Regions from separate parts of the Vreelandella neptunia genome, predicted to be linked through region 4. Evidence: predicted binding sites of a transcription regulator. Region 4 holds the regulator's gene; each other region holds the start of a gene.

The links. Region 4 encodes FNR, which switches genes on or off when oxygen is low (the NO sensors DNR and NnrR bind a similar motif). Its sites were predicted from a motif close to TTGATNTANATCAA; they were not measured.
Region 1: a site for FNR is predicted at 1,905-1,918, ahead of frdA (fumarate reductase (quinol) flavoprotein subunit). Genes of this name have one in related genera too.
Region 2: a site for FNR is predicted at 887-900, ahead of cyoA (ubiquinol oxidase subunit II). Genes of this name have one in related genera too.
Region 3: a site for FNR is predicted at 2,543-2,556, ahead of ccoM (cytochrome c oxidase subunit CcoM). Genes of this name have one in related genera too.

What each region holds. Positions count from the first base shown of each region.
Region 1 is NZ_CP140255.1:3,951,191-3,955,894, reverse strand. It holds gene menH (2-succinyl-6-hydroxy-2,4-cyclohexadiene-1-carboxylate synthase) at 1-298, shown strand, start outside; gene SR894_RS18340 (anion permease) at 299-1,768, opposite strand; gene frdA (fumarate reductase (quinol) flavoprotein subunit) at 2,036-3,823, shown strand; gene SR894_RS18330 (succinate dehydrogenase/fumarate reductase iron-sulfur subunit) at 3,820-4,572, shown strand; gene SR894_RS18325 (succinate dehydrogenase/fumarate reductase transmembrane subunit) at 4,585-4,704, shown strand, end outside.
Region 2 is NZ_CP140255.1:1,031,326-1,036,029, forward strand. It holds gene SR894_RS04710 (DeoR/GlpR family DNA-binding transcription regulator) at 49-825, shown strand; gene cyoA (ubiquinol oxidase subunit II) at 1,184-2,209, shown strand; gene cyoB (cytochrome o ubiquinol oxidase subunit I) at 2,213-4,207, shown strand; gene cyoC (cytochrome o ubiquinol oxidase subunit III) at 4,207-4,704, shown strand, end outside.
Region 3 is NZ_CP140255.1:1,806,809-1,811,512, forward strand. It holds gene SR894_RS08250 (SEC-C domain-containing protein) at 1-254, shown strand, start outside; gene SR894_RS08255 (AmpG family muropeptide MFS transporter) at 290-1,651, opposite strand; gene SR894_RS08260 (FKBP-type peptidyl-prolyl cis-trans isomerase) at 1,792-2,310, shown strand; gene ccoM (cytochrome c oxidase subunit CcoM) at 2,583-2,738, shown strand; gene SR894_RS08270 (hypothetical protein) at 2,942-3,442, shown strand; gene SR894_RS08275 (GGDEF domain-containing protein) at 3,475-4,587, shown strand; gene SR894_RS08280 (group I truncated hemoglobin) at 4,571-4,704, opposite strand, start outside.
Region 4 is NZ_CP140255.1:3,407,484-3,412,187, forward strand. It holds gene SR894_RS15900 (heavy metal translocating P-type ATPase) at 1-15, shown strand, start outside; gene ccoS (cbb3-type cytochrome oxidase assembly protein CcoS) at 12-257, shown strand; gene SR894_RS15910 (sulfite exporter TauE/SafE family protein) at 254-946, shown strand; gene hemN (oxygen-independent coproporphyrinogen III oxidase) at 1,025-2,458, shown strand; gene fnr (fumarate/nitrate reduction transcriptional regulator Fnr) at 2,543-3,289, shown strand; gene ttcA (tRNA 2-thiocytidine(32) synthetase TtcA) at 3,282-4,202, opposite strand; gene SR894_RS15930 (3'-5' exonuclease family protein) at 4,465-4,704, opposite strand, start outside.

The DNA of each region.
Region 1 (4,704 bases), 540 kb from region 4:
CGCCCAGCGCGCTCGGCAGATTCAGCGTCGGCTAGCGAATCACGGGCCAGCCATCGCCAGCATGCTGCGAGCAACTTCCTTGGGTCAACAGCCTTTGCTATGGCAGTGGCTGGAAAATACCACGCTTCCGGTGGGGTACTTTTCGGGGCAGCGGGATGCCAAGTTCCACTCTTTGGCTACCTATCTAGCAACGATGGCCCCGCGACTGTGCCATATCACGCTGGAAGGGGGCCACAATCTTCATGCTGAGCAACCGGAGATGATTGCTCAGCAGCTCAACGCTTGGCTAAAACACTGATCAGCTGATCACCATTAACCAGGGCAGGCCGATCACCAGCCAAACCACCAGGAAGAGCAGCCCGAAGATCGCCCCTAAGCGCCAAAAGAGCGCGCTGGGCAGGTAGCCGCTGCCGTAGTAAACCGGGCTGGGGCCAGTGCCGTAGGGGGTGAGGATGCCCATAAAGCCAAGTGTGGGTAGCAGCAGCAGAACAAACATCTGCATATCCAGCCCGGCAATGCCTGATGCCGCGGCCAGAATCACCGGCAGCAGGGCGGTAACGTGGGCCGTCACGCTGGCAAAGAAGTAGTGCAGTAGATAGAAAATGACCACTAGCGCCACCATGGCCACCAGTGGGTCGAAGTGACTTATCTGACCGCCAACCACATTGCCAAACCAGTTAACGAAGCCTACTTGGCTAAGCCCGCCCGCTAGTGCCACCAGGGTGGCAAACCATACAAAGGTATTCCAGGCTGCTCGGTTATCGAGAATATCGCTCCAGGTCACAATACCGGTTAACAGCATGCCGCAGATCACCACTAGGCCCACGAGTGAACCAGAGATAACACTGCCGGCAAAAATCCACAGCAGCAGGGCGGTGACCACCATAGCGACCAACATTATTTCATGGCGGGTCAGTGCCCCCAGCTTGGTTAACTCCTTTCCCGCCCAGTCGGAAATTTCATCGCCTGCCTTCACTTCGGGGGCGCATAGCCAGTAGCTCAGCAGCGGCACCAGCAGAAGCAGCAGGATGCCCACCGGCACGACCGCCATAAACCACTGTCCCCAGTTGATTTGGATGCCAGTGGTGCTTTCGGTGAGCGCGATAGCCAATAAGTTGGGGGCCAGGGCGGTCAAAAATAGCGAGCTGGTTACGCAGGTCGAGGCCAACGCGGTCCACATCAAAAAGCTACCCATGCGCTTCATGCTGGGGTCATTGGGGTGCGAATCGTAAAGCGGCGGTAGATTGCGAATCACGGGATAGATCGTGCCCGCACTGCGCGCGGTATTCGAGGGCGTAAACGGCGCCAAAATGCCATCGGCAATCATCACCGCGTAGCCAAGGGTCAAGGTGCGCCTCCCCATGGCTTTGACCAGCCAGAGCGATATCCGCCGCCCGAGCCCGGTTTTTTCGTACCCCAGGGCAAACATAAAGGCACCGAAAATTAGCCAGACGGTGGAGTTGGTAAAGCCTGACACCGCCCAGGAAAAGGCTTGGCCCGCGGCATTAAATCCGTCAGCCGCTAGTTGCTCCGGCGAGAACAGCACCCACCGGGAAAGCAGTGCCACCAGGGTAACGCCGACCAGACCCACCACTGCGCCCGGCAACGGTTCAAGAATAAGGCCAACGACACAGCCGAGGAAAATGGCGAAAAAGTACCACGCATGAGGTGAAAGCCCCGGGGGGGTGGGTATTAGCGCGACGATGATAGCGATTGCTAGCGGCGCTAACAGTTTCCATCGCGGTGAGGGTTGAGCATTGGTCGTCATGCAGCACCTCTCTTCAGTGTTAGTAGTGTGCTCTTTTTTTGCTTGGTGGGCAGTGGTCTGCCCGGCAGTGAGTGACTTGAAGAGTAGGCGGTGCAGCACTAGGGTAAAAGCGATGCTAGCTCGATTCCTTCCTTTCTTGATGTACATCAATAGTCCTTTGGACTAATGAACAGGGCCTTCCTCTTGTATGGTAAGTTCGAAGACACAAGACGGCAGCGCAGATTGCCGCCAGTACCACCTTTGACTTGGCTAATGAAGGGGCTTTTCATGCAGCAGCGAGATTTCGATATCGTCATTGTTGGTGGGGGTGGTGCAGGCTTGCGCGCTGCTATCGGGGCTGCCGAGCAGGCCAAGGAGCAGGGCACTCCCCAGCGCATAGCGCTGCTGTCCAAGGTTTACCCCATGCGATCCCATACCGTGGCGGCTGAGGGCGGCGCTGCCGCCGTCACCAGTGCCGAAGATTCCCACCAGGCGCATTTCGATGACACAGTGTCAGGCGGTGACTGGCTGGTTGAGCAGGGCGTCGTCGACTACTTTGTCCATCACGCTTATCAAGAGCTGGTGCAGATGGAGCGTTGGGGCTGTCCCTGGAGCCGTAAAGACGATGGCCAAGTGCAGGTGCGCCGCTTCGGGGGCATGAAAACCGCACGCACCTGGTTCGCCGCCGACAAAACCGGCTTTCATATGCTCCACACCCTGTTTCAGACCTCGCTGAAATACCCAGAGATCGAGCGCTTTGATGAGTTCTTCGTGCTTGATCTGGCGGTACATGAAGGTGCGGTAATTGGCGTGATTGCCCTGCAGATCGCCACCGGTGAGTTAACTTTGCTGCGCGCTAAAGCGGTGATTCTCGCTACCGGCGGCGCAGGGCGTTTGTTCCGCTTCAATACCAACGCGGGCATTGTCACCGGCGACGGTATGGCGATGGCCTATCGTCACGGTGTGGCGCTGCGGGATATGGAGTTTGTTCAGTACCACCCCACCGGCCTGCCTGGCTCCGGCATTTTGATTACCGAAGCGTGCCGGGGCGAAGGCGGCATTCTGCTCAATAAAGAAGGCTACCGTTACCTGCAGGATTACGGCCTTGGCCCAGAAACCCCGTTGGGCAAGCCGGAAAACAAATACATGGAGCTGGGGCCGCGGGACAAACTCTCCCAAGCCTTCTGGCAGGAACAGCAGGCGGGCCGCACCGGCAAGTTTGGCGACAGCGACGTGGTTTATCTTGACCTGCGTCACTTGGGTGAAAAGTACATTCTGGAGCGCCTGCCGTTTATCTGCGAACTGGCTAAATCTTATATCAATGTCGATCCTGTTAAAGAGCCCATCCCTATTCGCCCGGCGGTGCACTACACCATGGGCGGAATCGAAACCGACCCTCAGTGCGAGACCTCAATCGCCGGGCTCTACGCCGCAGGAGAGTGCGCCTCTGTCGGTTTGCACGGTGCCAACCGGCTAGGCTCCAATTCGCTAACCGAGCTACTGGTGTTTGGCCGCTTAGCCGGTGAACAAGCCAGCAAGCGCGCAGCACAAACCGAGTGGGCGGAGATGCGCCTGCTGGAAGCCCAGGGTGACCGCCAACAAGCAAAACTGCTGCGCCTTTGTGACGGAAACGGAAGTGGGGAGAACTGGGTCGAGCTCAAGCGCGCCATGGTGCAGGCCATGGAGAGCGGCTGCGGTATTTACCGCACTGAAGAGGGCATGCGCCATTCGCTTGAGACCATGCGCCAACTGCGCGTTCGCTTCAATGAGATACGCGTTAAAGATACCAGCAAGATATTCAATACCGAGCTGCTGGAGTGTATCGAGCTTGGCTATGGGTTGGATATTGCCGAAGCCTCTTGCTTGAGTGCTCTTGAGCGCCGTGAATCCCGCGGTGCCCATCAGCGCCTGGATGAAGGCATGCAGAAACGCGACGACGTTAACTACCTCAAGCACAGCCAGGTGTTTTACCAAGGCGAGGCGAATGCCGAGCTGCACTGGCAGGATGTCGATGTGCGGTTCTCCGCACCGGCTGAGCGGGCCTATGGCGATGCAGGCAAGGGGGGCAAGGCATGAATACTCAGCAGATCATCACCAAACACATCAGCGTCAAGCGCTACATGCCCGACAGCTCGGCTGAACCCTATTGGCAGCAGTACGAACTGCCGGTGGACGACAGCACCTCGCTGTTGGATGCCCTAAACCATATTAAAGAGCAGCTCGATAGTACCTTGAGCTACCGCTGGTCATGCCGAATGGCGATTTGCGGCTCCTGCGGTGTGATGGTGAACGGCATTCCCAAGCTCGGCTGTAAAACTTTCCTGCGCGATTACGAAGGCGAGATCCGCATCGAGCCACTATCCCACTTCCCGGTGCAGCGGGATTTAGTAGTGGATATGGAAATATTCCTTGAGCACCTGGCGGCGGTTAAGCCCTACCTGATCGATGACAACCCAGTAAAACCCTACGACCCCCAGGCACCGGAAACCTATCAGCAGTCTCCCGAACAGCTCGCCCGCTATAAGCAGTTCGCCAACTGCATTAATTGTGGTCTCTGCTACTCCGCCTGCCCGCAGTTTGGACTTAATCCTGAGTTCCTTGGCCCGGCGGCGCTAACGCTGGCCCACCGTTACAACCTGGATAGCCGCGACCATGGCAAGAAGCAGCGTATGGCCGAACTTAACCGCCATGAGGGGGTGTGGAGCTGCACCTTTGTGGGCTTCTGCTCCAAGGTTTGCCCCAAACACGTTGATCCGGCCGCTGCTGTGAATCAGGGCAAGGTCGAGGCAGCCAAACACACACTCATTGCGCTGTTCAAAGGGTAGGGGAGGAACGTCATGGATAAATTATCAACACAACGCCTGCCGCCACTGAAACGCAACTGGTGGCTGAAACACCGCTTCTTTAAACTCTATATGCTGCGCGAAGCCACGGTGCTGCCGCTGGTGTTTTTTACG
Region 2 (4,704 bases), 2.4 Mb from region 4:
CACGATATTTACGTTTAGCTTCACACAACAAGAGGGGTTTGCAAGGAGATGCCCACTACCAATGGCCGAAGCGCGCTGCGCCTTGCCAAACTTCAGGAAGCGCTTGCCAGTGGCGGCACTCTGCACCTGCGCGATGCCGCAGAGTTGTGCGATGTTTCAGAAATGACTATCCGCCGCGATCTGAGTACCCAGAAGACCACTATTAGCCTGCTGGGGGGGCGGTTAGTGATGGCAAATTACCCAGGCGTAACCCCTATTTATGACTTGAATGAACAGCAGGCCAGCCACTATCAAGCCAAGCATCGGCTCTGCCAACGAGCCTTAGCTTATATACAAGAGGGCGATACGCTGTTTATTGACTGTGGCTCAACGCTAATGCCGCTGCTGAGCCAGTTGAGTCATTTTCATGAGCTAACGGTAGTCACCTATGCGCTTAACGTTGCTAATGCCGTTGCCGCGCTACCCAACGTGCGTTTGGTACTATTGGGCGGGCTGTTTTATGCCGCCTCTCAATCTTTTGGCAGCGATAATATGGCCGCCGCTGTCGAACGGCTAGGCATTAATAAAGCGCTGATCTCCGCTGCAGGGGTGGATTTAGAGCGCGGAGTAAGTTGCTTTCACTTTCACGAAGTGGCCCCTAAACAGGCTGCCATTGCCACCGCCATACAGCGGCTGTTGGTGGTAGATGCCAGCAAGTTCGGTGTGGTTCGGCCTGCCTATTTCGCCGCACTGGACGATTTTGATGTGGTGGTCACCGACGAAGAGGGCGCACCGCAACTATTAGATGGCCATGGAAGTGATGTGCCAAAAGTGACGGTAGCCTAAGAGAGTGGGGCGTTGTTGATGGTAGTCAATGCCTTGGGTGCGGCAATGCGCCACTTCTTTCATGATCTCGATCAATAGAAAATACTTTAGTCTTAGTTGATCTAATCTTTCGTGATTGGGCCAGCTTGGCTCGTCGCCAATTCCCATCCGGCGACGCATATTTTTCCCGGAGCAATGACGCTCACTGCGATACGCATTGTTTTTAGCAACGTTTTTAGCTGTGTGCTTACGAGCATGTTTTGGGAAGAGTATGGGGTGGTAGTTAGCCTGCTATTTATATAAATGGCGTGGCTGGCTAGTTTCTAATCAACCTGTTGTTTTTAAAACCTTACTTTTAAAACCTGGACGAGATCACACCATGCAACGAAGCTCTCTTTGGCGCAGGCGAGGCACCTTGGTGCTCCTTGCGCTGTGTCTGTTTCTAGCAGGCTGTAGTTCAGCGCTGCTAGACCCAAAAGGCCAGGTTGGCGCTGAACAGCGAACGCTGATTCTGACCGCCTTTGGCCTCATGTTGATTGTGGTTATTCCTGTTATTGTCATGACGCTGCTGTTTGGCTGGCGCTACCGGCGCAGTAATAGCGTAGCTAATTACATGCCTGACTGGGCGCACTCCAATGTGATCGAGGCAGTGGTGTGGATCGTACCCTGTGCGATTATCGCTGTACTCGCCCTGTTGACCTGGAAAACCTCCCATAGCCTTGACCCTCACAAGCCGCTGGAAAGCGACGTGGCGCCGATCGAAATACAGGCCGTAGCGCTGGATTGGAAGTGGTTGTTTATCTACCCCGAGCAGGGCATTGCCAGCGTTAATGAAGTGGCCTTCCCTGTGGATACCCCGGTGCGCTTTCGGGTGAGCTCCGGCTCGGTGATGAATGCCTTCTTTATCCCTCACCTTGGCAGTCAGATCTACGCCATGGCGGGTATGGATAACGATGTTCATCTTATCGCCGATGAAACGGGTAGCTACCCTGGCCGCTCCACCAACTACAGTGGCGCAGGCTTCTCCGGCATGACCTTTGACGCCAAGGTGACCACGCCCGCCGATTTTGATGCCTGGGTGGAAACGGTGCGCGGCGCCCCACAAACGCTGACCTACCCCGAAGGTTATGAAGCGTTGGCTGAACCCAGCGAATCGAATCCGGTGGAGTACTTCTCGGCCGTTTCGCCGTCGCTGTATGAAAGCATTTTGAAAAGCTTCCACACCGGCGGTGAACACTCTATGGGCGGCGACCACCAGCTGAGCGGCGATCATGCTGACTCGCACGATGGTGAAAGCGCTCACGCTACCGATCACGCGGCCGAATCAGGTCATGTCACCAACAACCATGCTAGTCAGGATCATGCCATGCGCAGCCACTCCTCTAGCGTAGAAGCGGGAGGTTAAGCCGTGTTTGGAAAACTCAGTTTAGAGTCAATTCCCTATCATGAGCCGATCATCATGGTCGTCGCAGCCTTTATGGCCATTGGCGGGATCGCACTGTTTGGTTTGATAACTTACTACCGTAAATGGGGCTGGCTGTGGAACGAGTGGTTTACCTCCGTTGACCATAAAAAGCTCGGCATTATGTATTTCATTGTTGCCCTGGTCATGCTGCTGCGTGGCTTCTCGGATGCGATAATGATGCGTACCCAGTTGGCTATGGCCGCCGGGGATGCAGCGGGCTATTTGCCCCCTGAACACTACGACCAGATCTTTACCGCCCACGGCGTTATTATGATCTTCTTTGTCGCCATGCCCATGGTCATCGGCCTGATGAACCTGGTGGTGCCGCTGCAAATTGGCGCCCGCGACGTCGCCTTCCCTTTCCTGAATAACTTAAGTTTTTGGCTGTTTGCCGTAGCGGCGATACTGGTCAATATCTCGCTGGTGGTGGGCGAATTCGCCAAAACCGGCTGGCTTGCCTATGCGCCTTTATCGGGGATCGAGTTTAGTCCCGGGGTGGGGGTCGATTACTGGATATGGGCGTTGCAGATATCCGGGATAGGTACGACGCTCACCGGTATCAACTTCTTCGTGACCATTATTAAAATGCGCACCAAGGGCATGACGATGTTCCGCATGCCGATCTTCACCTGGACATCGCTGTGCGCCAACGTGCTGATCATCGCTTCCTTCCCGATTTTAACCGCGACCATCGCACTGCTCACCCTGGATCGCTATTTGGGTATGCACTTCTTTACCAATGATTTTGGCGGCAACATGATGATGTACGTCAATCTCATCTGGGCCTGGGGCCACCCGGAAGTCTATATCCTGATTCTGCCCGCCTTTGGCGTGTTCTCTGAAGTTATTTCGACCTTTGCCCGTAAGCGCCTGTTCGGCTACGCCACCATGGTGTGGGCGACCATCGCGATCACCTTGCTGTCGTTTATTGTTTGGCTACACCACTTTTTCACCATGGGGGCAGGGGCCAACGTCAACGCCTTCTTCGGCATTATGACGATGATCATCGCCATTCCTACCGGGGTGAAAGTCTTCAACTGGCTGTTCACCATGTTCCGCGGCAGCCTCGAGCTCACTTCGCCGGTGCTGTGGACGCTGGGCTTTATTATCACCTTTACCCTGGGCGGTATGACCGGCGTCATGCTGGCGGTGCCCGCAGCCAACTTTGTGCTGCATAACAGCCTATTCGTTATCGCTCACTTCCATAACGTCATTATTGGCGGTGTGGTGTTCGGCATGATGGCGGGCCTGACCTTCTGGTTCCCCAAAGCGTTCGGTTTCACGTTGAGCGAGAAGTGGGGCAAGCGTTCGTTCTGGTGCTGGTTTATCGGCTTCTACGTCGCCTTTATGCCGCTTTACGTGCTGGCCTTCTTTGGCGCCGTGCGCCGCATGCAGTCCTACGCCAACCCCGAATGGCAGCCGTGGATGATTCTGGCTTGGGTAGGCGCGGTGATCATCATGATGGGTATTGTCTGCACAGTTATTCAGTTCTGGGTCAGCATCCGTGACCGTAAACAAAACGCGGATGTCACTGGCGACCCCTGGGATGGCCGTACCCTGGAGTGGTCAACCTCCTCCCCTGCGCCGTTCTACAACTTTGCGCGTTTGCCGGAAGTGGGCGACATCGACAGCTTCTGGTCGCAGAAACAGCGCGGCGAAGAGCAGCTTGAAGAAGCCCCCTATACCGATATTCACATGCCGCGTAACACGGTGGCAGGTCCGGTGATTAGCCTGTTCGCACTAGTGATTGGTTTCGCGCTGGTATGGCATATCTGGTGGTTAGCGGGTGTAGGTGCCGTAGGTGTATTTGTGAGCTTTATGGCACGGGTATTTAACGACGATATCGATTACTACGTTCCCGCCGCAGAAGTTGAGCGCATCGAACGTGAGCATCAGCTCAAATGTGAACAAAAACTAGGCGTGGAGGCGCAAGCGTAATGTCGACTGATACGCTAAATCATAGCTCACACCACCCGGTAGAGCACGAGGAAGAGCATCACGATGCCACGGGCACGAAATTGTTCGGGTTCTGGGTCTACTTAATGAGCGATTTGGTGATCTTCGGATCACTCTTCGCCACCTACGCCGTGTTGATCAAGGGCACGGCAGCAGGCCCCTCAGCGGCGGAAATTTTCGAGCTGCCGTTTGTATTGGTCGAAACGTTTCTGCTGTTGTTCAGTAGTTTTACTTTCGGCATGGGTGTGCTGGCGATGAACGCCGAACGCCTTGGTCAGGTAAAAGCGTGGCTCGCCGTGACTTTCCTACTGGGAGCGGGGTTCGTGGGCATGGAGATCTACGAATTTCAGCATCTGATTCATGAAGGCTATGGGCCGGATAAAAGCGCATTTTTGTCGTCGTTCTTCACTCTGGTGGGCACCCACGGGCTACACGTGACCTTTGGTTTGATCTGGATTTTGGTGATGCTGGTACAGCTG
Region 3 (4,704 bases), 1.6 Mb from region 4:
TGATGGGCAAAACCCTGGCGCTCTATCGATTAGAGCAGCATGAAGCGGCAGAAGCGGCGCTAGGCGATGTGCTTGGCCATAACCGCTACGCGTTAGAGCTGATTTGTGCCGAAAATCCTCGGCCGTCCATGCCTCACCCGGATGGCCAGGTTGACCCCGGCACCCGGGCGGAAGCATGGCAGTACCGCACCTTGATGCGCGATCAGTGGCGCACTACACCAGGGGCGTTGGACTGGTTGGAAGCCCACCGCTAGTCTAAACCTTCACTCGGCTAATCCTTCAAGCCTGATCAAGCAGGCTTGGGGGTGGGCACTAATTGTTTGTCTCGGCTGATCCAGATCGCCAATACAATCGCCGGTATGCCTAGCAGTGTGGCGATTACAAAAAAGCTAGGGTAGCCCTGAGCAGTGACTACCAGCCCGCCAAAACCGCTTAAAAATTTCCCTGGCAGTGTCATTAATGACGAGAACAGCGCGTACTGCGTGGCGGTGTAGGCGCGGGATGTGAGACTGGAGAGAAAGGCGATAAACACCGCGCTCGCTAAGCCGTTGGCAAGGTTATCGCCGATAATCGTGACCACCAGCATGGGCAGCTGGTTACCCACCACGGCAAGCACCGCAAACAGCAAGTTCGTTACCATTACCAACCCCGCGCCGAAGATCAGCAGCGGGCCGATGCCGTAGCGGGCCACGAAAAGCCCGCCTAACATCCCGCCAGTAATGCTCATCGCAATGCCAAATATATTGGTCACGTTGGCAATCTCTGCCAGCGAAAAGCCCAGGTCGATATACAGCGGATTGGCCATGGAGGCCATGGCTAAATCGCTGATTCTAAATACGGCAATAAATACCAAAATCCACAGCGCTTTCACCCCATAGCGGCTAAAGAAATCGGTAAAGGGGCAGACCAGCGCGCCAATGCTCCAGGCACCCAGGCGGCGTAACAGTTTGGGTTTGCCCCGGCTGGCGCGAATAAACGCCCGCACCTTAGGTTCGTGGATAAGTTGAATAGAGAGGGAGGCGCGCTTTGGCTCAGGGCGTAGCAGCACGGTAAGTACGCCAATGCTCATCAGCGCCGCCATGCTCATATACGCCACATCCCAAGAGGCCGACGCTGCGATATACAGCGCGCCGGCACCGGCGGCAAGTAAGCCACCGCGATAGCCAATAATATAGGTCGAGGCCATGGCGGCCTGAACATTGTCGTCGGCGGACTCAATACGATAGGCGTCGATAGCGATATCTTGCGTCGCTGAGCCAAACGCTACTAGCAGTGCAAAGAGAGCCACCCAGCCGAGATTACCCACCGGGCTCAAACCGGCTAGCCCCACTAACCCTGCAACGATCAACCCCTGGGCTAACAGCATCCAGCCGCGACGCTGGCCGAATGCGCGGGTCAATATCGGGAGCGCTAAACGATCCACCACGGGCGCCCAGAAAAACTTGATCGAGTAGAGCATGCCAATCCAGGCAAAAAAGCCAATTGCAGCTACCTCCACGCCGTCGCTGCGCAGCCAGGCGGAGAGTGTTGAAAACACCAGCAAAAAGGGCAGGCCTGCGGAAAACCCCAAAAACAGCATGGTGATAACGGGCGCACGAAAATAAACAGCCAGCGCAGCAAGCCAACTGCGTTGGGGGGTGGGGCTTAACATTAAACGCTACTCCTGGTGGAAAGACGCTGGCAACGGCCAAGTGATAAACTGAAGCAGTGTTTCTATTACAAAGTTCTATCACAAAGTTCTATCACAAAGTTCTATCACAAAACCGACAGCTTACCGGAGAGGAGTTTTTCATGTCGATTACGGCGCATCAGGTAGTTACCTTGCACTATGTTCTTAGCGACGTGCTCAACGATGGCAGCAAGCAGGTATTGGACGACTCCCAGGCGCGCAATAAGCCGTTAGAGTACTTGCATGGTCACGACAATATCGTGCCTGGGTTGGAAAGGGCACTAGCAGGCCAAACAGCTGGCGCCGAGCTAAGCGTTCAGCTAATGCCCGCGGATGCCTACGGTGTGCGCAACGAGGCCCTGGTGCAAGAAGTCAGCCGCGGCTCTTTTGGTAACGCTGAGTTGGAGCCAGGCAGCCGCTTTCAAACCGAAGGCGAAGCCGGGCCGCAAATTGTCACGGTACTCGAAGTCGATGGCGACCGCGTCACTGTCGATACCAACCACCCCCTGGCCGGGCGCACGCTGAACTATAAAGTGACCATTTTAGACGTACGCGAAGCTACCCGTGCAGAGTTAGCCAAAGGCCACCCGTTACCGCCAGGTACCGAGCACAGCAAAGTCGAAGACCGCAAGGTGCTCTAGCAGCCTGTCGGACTTAACACTGATCTACTGCGAATCCCGGTATTTTGGCCAACTTTATTCGATCGATTTCGTTAAATAGCGCGCTATTCGCCTCAATCGATCGATAAATTTGGCTCAAAATCCGTGCTTCTCGCTACGATCGGCCAAGCCCGACAGGCTGCTAGGCTCATCACGCCCAAATATTGATCGGTATCAATTTCCTGTTTAACTGCCTTCTCCCGCCTGCCGTAACTTGACCCAGGTCAGCATTCTTCCGCCATTGAGTGACTAGTATGAACACATACATCACGGCGGGAGGATTCACCATGTATTGGGATGACACAATTATCTTCGGCTTAGCCTCCGTCGCGTTAGTAATCGCATTTATGGTGGGTTGGGTGGGCTTCGTGATTCGCGATCATCTTCGTAAAGGTGGACGCAAGAAGTAGCTTTCCCGGTTCATGTAAACCTTGTCAGGGGAGGGGGTTTGCTAACGTAGCAAGCCTCCTGTTGCCAGCCCATTATGGGCTGGCTTTTTTTTTGAAATCTCAAAATCGACTGGGTTGAAAGCACGTAGCGTGCGTTTAAGAGCAATGTAAAGCTTGCTCTGGTAAAGTTCTTTAAAAGAATTAACACACCAGGAAGCTTTGCCATGAACGTAGTTGCCTTACACCGCAGCCCATGGGGGCGTGTACGTGATCGATTGGCGTGCGCATTAATTGTCGTGGGCATAACACTTCCCGCGACTGCCTTTGCCCAGGCATTGAATATGATCAACAGAGATGTCACTCAAAAGGTCGCTTTAAGTGACTTGCACGCCATGTCCGATACGACGTTTACGCTTTATGACCCCTATCAGGGGCGTGAAGTAGAGATGCAGGGCGTAGAGTTTCGCGCCTTTCTGATTGAACAGTTTGGCGAAGTACCCCCGGCGCTTCACTTTACCGCCTGGGATGACTACGAGGTTACCCTAGAAGGGTGGGATGACCCTAACTGGTACCTGGTTAGCTCTGAGGATGGCGATCCGCTCACCATCCGTACGCGAGGCCCTGTGCGGCTAGTAGAGCGTGACTATGGTGATCGCGACGTAGAAAACCTGCGTGAGTTTAACGACTGGATCTGGATGATTCGTAGCATAGAGGCGAAGTGGTGACATCCAAACCCAAGCTAGCTGCGCAGCCAACGATGCAACCACGGCCTTTAGCTCGCCAGCATCGCTACATTACGTGGTTGTCGCTGAGCTTGATGAGCTTTTTGGCGCTTATGGTGCTGATAGTTTATGAATCGCGCTGGGTCTATCCCGAAATACAGGCGTACTTTAGCCAAACGGGGAGCCTTACAGGCCAGCAGCTCTCTACTCGGGCACGCGTCTACCTACAAGATGCCCAGTCCGAGCTGTTGAGCGATCAGCCAGAGCAAGAGGCGCTGGAGGCTGCCACCATGGATATTGACTTGGCTTACGGTTTAGCCGATATGCATATATATCGGCGTGAATATGCCTGTGCCGAGCCTAGTTTGACGGAGTTAGATCGGCTGGCGGCTTTGTTAGCGGCGCGCGACATTGACCGTATCGCGGCGGCGATGGCGTTGTTCGCACCGATTCAATGTTTAACCCACATTGAGATGGATCAGCTTGATCGCCGGGGGGCGGCGATTAATGATTTTTCAGAAAGTACCCGTCAGCATAGCCTAGTGCTGACTTACTCCAGTTTATTGATCTTTGTCATGGGGTTGTTGTTTTGGTGGCTTCACGAGCGCCAGTTACGGCGCACTGATCGCGCCACCCAGGAGACCTTCGAGTGGATGCAGCGTGCCATGCGCGACCCGCTCACCGGGATAGGCAATCGCAGCGCTTTGCACCAGGATGTGTTGGCGAAGCAGCATCAATCGTTGGGACTGATTCTGGTCGATATCGACTTCTTTAAACAGTACAACGATGCCTACGGGCACCCGCAAGGCGATACTCTCTTGCGTCAGTTGGCTGCATTGATTGGTAAAACGCTGAATGATAAAGCGCAGCTCTACCGCTTGGGAGGCGATGAGTTCGCGGCACTACTCCATTGCCCAGACATTGATACGCTAAAGAGCTACTGCCATCAGTTAATTGAAGGGCTGCGTGAAGCTGACTTTATGCATCCCGCCCATCCGGATAAAAAAGGCGTGACGTTAAGCGTAGGCGGCAGCTGTTTTGTGGCCGATGAAGCAACGTTTCCCTACGCTTACGAAGCCGCTGACAAAGCACTATACCGGGTAAAAACGATGGGTCGTGACGGCTGGCAGGTTACTGAAGACGCATAACGCCTGCGTACATGGGGGCGAGTCTGCCCAGCAGTTCATTACGCGCGCCAAGGGCAATACCTTCCTCCTGCATAGCCGCATCGAGATGTTCCACCAAGCGATTAAAGTGCACGTCTG
Region 4 (4,704 bases):
CCGGTAACCGCATGACGATTCTATACCTGCTCATTCCACTCTCGCTGATTTTGCTCGGCCTGGCCGTCTGGGCGTTTTTCTGGGCGGTGAAAAATGATCAGTTCGACGACTTAGAAGGTCCGGCGCACCGGATTCTATTTGATGAGGATGAAAACGACCTCAGCCCCGAGCAGCGCCGCCAGCGTCAGCAAACCAAGCAAAAAAACGCTGCGCCAGCCGATGCAAACTCACCCGACGACCCAGAGCCCCGTTCATGAATCCGACGGGGCTCGATCTGCCGCCGCTCATGGCGGCGTTTGTGTTCGGCTTGATGGGTGGCGCCCACTGTATCGGCATGTGTGGCGGCATTATGAGTGCGCTCACCTTTGCAGTACCCCCTAGCATGCGCCACCCGGCACGCATGGGGGGCCTGCTGCTCAGCTATAACGCAGGCCGTATTATTAGCTATATGAGCGCAGGCGCGCTGGTGGCGCTGCTAGGCACGCTGTTTTCCCTTTCTGCTACGGCACGCCTGCTGCTGCAGATATTTGCCGCGCTGATGCTGATCTTAATGGCACTGTATATCGCCAACTGGTGGAAAGGGCTGCTCAAAATTGAGGCCGTAGGCCGCCGCCTATGGCGCTTTATTGAGCCCGTGGGGCGTCGCTTAATGCCCGTGGTGCACCTTCCCCAAGCCTTTGCCCTGGGGGCACTCTGGGGCTGGCTCCCCTGTGGTTTGGTCTACTCCATGCTGGCCTGGAGCCTGGCGATTGCCGACCCGCTTCAGGGCGCGCTACTCATGGGCGCCTTTGGGCTTGGCACCCTGCCTGCACTACTTGCCACTGGCCTCGCTGCCCGCCAACTCAGTCATTTGATACGTCACCCCGCGACCCGCAGTGTGGCAGCGCTGACAATTATCGCTTTTGCGCTGTGGCAGCTGTGGACACTCACCGCACACAATCTCTAATAGCATGACGTGGCTCAACCTTTACGCCTTCGTCGCGGGTTAGGCTAGCGGCATTTCCTAACGTCGGAGCGCCCCTTCATGCCCGTTCATGCCCCCGCTGCATTGCCTCTTGCACCCGCAGCTGCCGCAGCCCCTATGCAGCCGGTGTGGGATGAAGCGTTACTGCGCCGCTACGACACCAGCGGCCCACGCTACACCTCCTACCCCACGGCACTGTCGTTTCACGAGCAATTTACCCCTAGCAACCTGACCCAGGCGCTGGAGCGTAGCAATGCCAGCAAGCGATCGCTCTCGCTGTATGTTCACGTGCCCTTCTGCCGCAAAATCTGCTTCTACTGCGCGTGTAATAAAATCGCAACCAAAAACACCGCCCTGGCCGAGCCCTATATAGCCCGGCTTGACCGTGAAATGGTGCTGACCGCACGCCACTTGGATACATCACGACCGGTGGAGCAGCTGCATTGGGGCGGCGGTACGCCGACGTTTCTCAGCTTGAACCAGATGGGCGACCTGATTGATCGCCTGGATGCCCGCTTTGGCCTTTCGTCGTCGACTGATCGCGATTACGCGATTGAAATAGATCCTCGCGAAGCGGATGTGTTTACGCTGCGCCATCTCGAATCCCTCGGCTTTAATCGCATTAGCCTGGGCGTGCAGGATTTAAACCCTCTGGTGCAGAAAGCGATTAATCGCATTCAACCTCGGGTACTTACCGAAACGCTGATGGATGAGGCGCATCGTTTGGGCTTTCGCTCGCTCAATCTCGATCTAATTTACGGTTTGCCATTTCAGACTGAAAAAAGCTTTGCCGACACGCTACGCCAGGTGATCGAGCTCAACCCGGCGCGCCTTTCAGTGTTTAATTACGCACATATGCCCGAGCGCTTTGCCCCGCAGCGGCGTATTAATGTCGATGACTTGCCGGGTGGCGATGAGAAACTGGCGATTCTGCGCACCACCATCGAAATGCTCACCGCAGCAGGCTATGTGCATATTGGTATGGATCACTTTGCCCGACCTGACGATAGCTTGGCTATTGCTCAGCGCGAAGGCTCGCTACAGCGTAACTTTCAAGGCTACTCCAGCCACGCTCAGTGCGACTTAATCGGGCTTGGCGTTTCGGCGATTTCACGCATTGATGACGTCTATGCGCAGAACCCGAGCGATCTGGCAAGCTACGAAGCGGCGCTGGATAAGGGTCAACTCGCTACCGGGCGTGGCGTGCGGTTGAGTGATGACGACCTGATCCGGCGGGACGTGATTGAGCGGCTGATGTGCGATATGGGCATTGACCTGGCCGCCGTTAGCCAACGCTGGAACATCGATGCCCCCCGCTACTTTGCGCCAGCGCTTGAGCGCCTGCAGAGCGCCGAGCAGGATGGCCTGCTGACCCGCAGCGGCGACCAGCTTAACGCCACGCCGATGGGGCAGCTGCTGATTCGCCATATAGCGATGGCGTTCGATGCTCACCTGGCGCAGCAAACGGGCCAACGTTACTCAAAGATTGTTTAATCATCTTTAAGCAGGCATGCTAAAGCGACTACAATAGGTAAGGCTTTTCTAATTGATAAGCGGGATTCTCTCAAGGAGCAAAGCATGTTGGAACCCATGAGCCGTCGGCGCTCGCTACTCCATGAAGCTCGCTGCCAAACCTGCAGTTTGAGTTCACTGTGCCTGCCACTTGCCCTTGAGCTGGACGACGTGGGGCAGTTTGACGCCATTATTCGTCGTCGCGCGCCGCTGAAAAAAGGCGAACCGCTGTTTCGTCAGGGCGACGCCTTTACCAGCGTTTACGCTGTACGTTCGGGCAGTTTGAAGCAGACCAGCGCTGAAGGTAACGGCAGCGAACAGCTAACCAATTTCTACCTACCCAGTGAGCTGGTGGGACTGGATGGCATTGACGAAGAGCACTACCCCGGTAGCGTTATCGCCCTGGAAACCACCACCGTCTGTGAGATTCCTTTTGACCGCCTGGACTTACTCTCAGAAGAGTTGCCCGAACTGCGGGGCCAGCTGTATCGGAGCATGAGCAAAGAGTTGCGCGATGACCGACGCATGATGCGCCTACTCTCGCGCAAAACCGCCGATCAGCGGCTGGCCACCTTTTTGATTACCCTTTCGGACCGTTTTCGTCGCAGAGGCTATTCGCCTTACAGCTTTCGCCTCTCAATGCCCAGGGCTGATATCGGCAACTATCTGGGCCTCGCGGTTGAAACGGTCAGCCGCATACTAAGCCGCTTTCAGCAACAGAATGTGGTGGCGGTCTCCGGGCGAGAGGTCAACATTCTCGATATGCAGCGTTTGATTACCCTCGCCGAAGAGGAAGAGCAAACGGTTAGCTGACGTTATAGGCCTGGATGCGCCCTGCCAGCAGCTCTGCCTGCTTGGCCTCTAGACCTTCAAAATCGAAAAGGTTGCGGTCAGCCAACTGGGAAGGGGCAATGTTGGTGACGGCCTTGAACATGCTTTCCAGACGGCCAGGAAACTTTTTGTCCCACTCGGCGAGCATCTCTTTCACCACCTGGCGCTGCATATTAGGCTGTGAGCCGCAAAGATTGCAGGGGATAATCGGAAACGCCATCAGCCGCGAAAACTCGGCGATATCAGCCTCTTTGCAGTAGGCCAAGGGCCGAATAACGATATTTTTACCATCATCGGATAACAGCTTTGGCGGCATCGCTTTTAGATTGCCGCCAAAAAACATATTGAGAAACAGCGTTTCGAGAATATCTTCCCGGTGATGACCCAGGGCAATCTTATTGGCGCCTATCTCTTCAGCGAAACCATATAGCGAGCCGCGCCGCAGCCGTGAACAGAGCGCGCAGGTGGTTTTACCTTCGGGGGTTTTCTCTTTCACCACCGAGTAAGTATCGCGCTCGACAATGTGGTACTCCACGCCCTGCTTATCCAGATAAGCGGGCAGTACGTGTTCGGGAAAGCCCGGCTGTTTTTGATCCAGGTTGACCGCTACCAGCGAGAAATTGACCGGCGCATTGCGCTGCAAATTGCGCAAAATCTCCAGCATGGTGTAGCTGTCTTTTCCACCGGAGAGGCAGACCATCACGCGATCGCCTTCACTGATCATTTGGTAATCAATGATCGCATTGCCCACTTCTCGGCGCAGACGCTTTTGCAGCTTGTTAAATTCACGCTTCTGCTTCGCATCAGCCAGCTCAGGCTGGTCGTGCTCAGCGTCAGCTGGGGTGGCTCCAACCGTATTAAGGTGAGCAGGATCAAAGTGATCAAGAGTTTGCATGGTATAAGCACTGCCGAGGGTAGAAGGCGTGAGATAAAAAAGTAATAACTATTCTAACAACACTCACCGCCTGACCCAACTAATCAGACGTAGCCACACAAGATATCGCAATTGAAAATGACTATTTTGAACGCTGTACCATATCTCGGTGCGAGGGTAGCTTGGAGCGAGGGTCTTTTGTCATGGATGACAAAAGTAGCGCCCAGGGAGGGGTTCACAGCGCCCTCGCGGAAAGCTGCCCTCGCCACGATGAAGGAGACTACTATGCCACCTCCGCCATAATACGCTGCAGGCGCATATACAGCAGTGCGCTGGCGGTGGCCTCTCCAAGCACACTCTGCACGTCTATGGCGGGCACTTGCCAACACGCCAACGCCTGGGCGAAGCTGCTGGGCGCCTCGACCTCCGGGTGCAAACGCCGTAGCTGGCGCTGATGCAGTTTTGCCACATCGACCTGGGCGTTGGGCAGAGCAAAATTCAGCCGCTTAGTGAGAAGTGCATT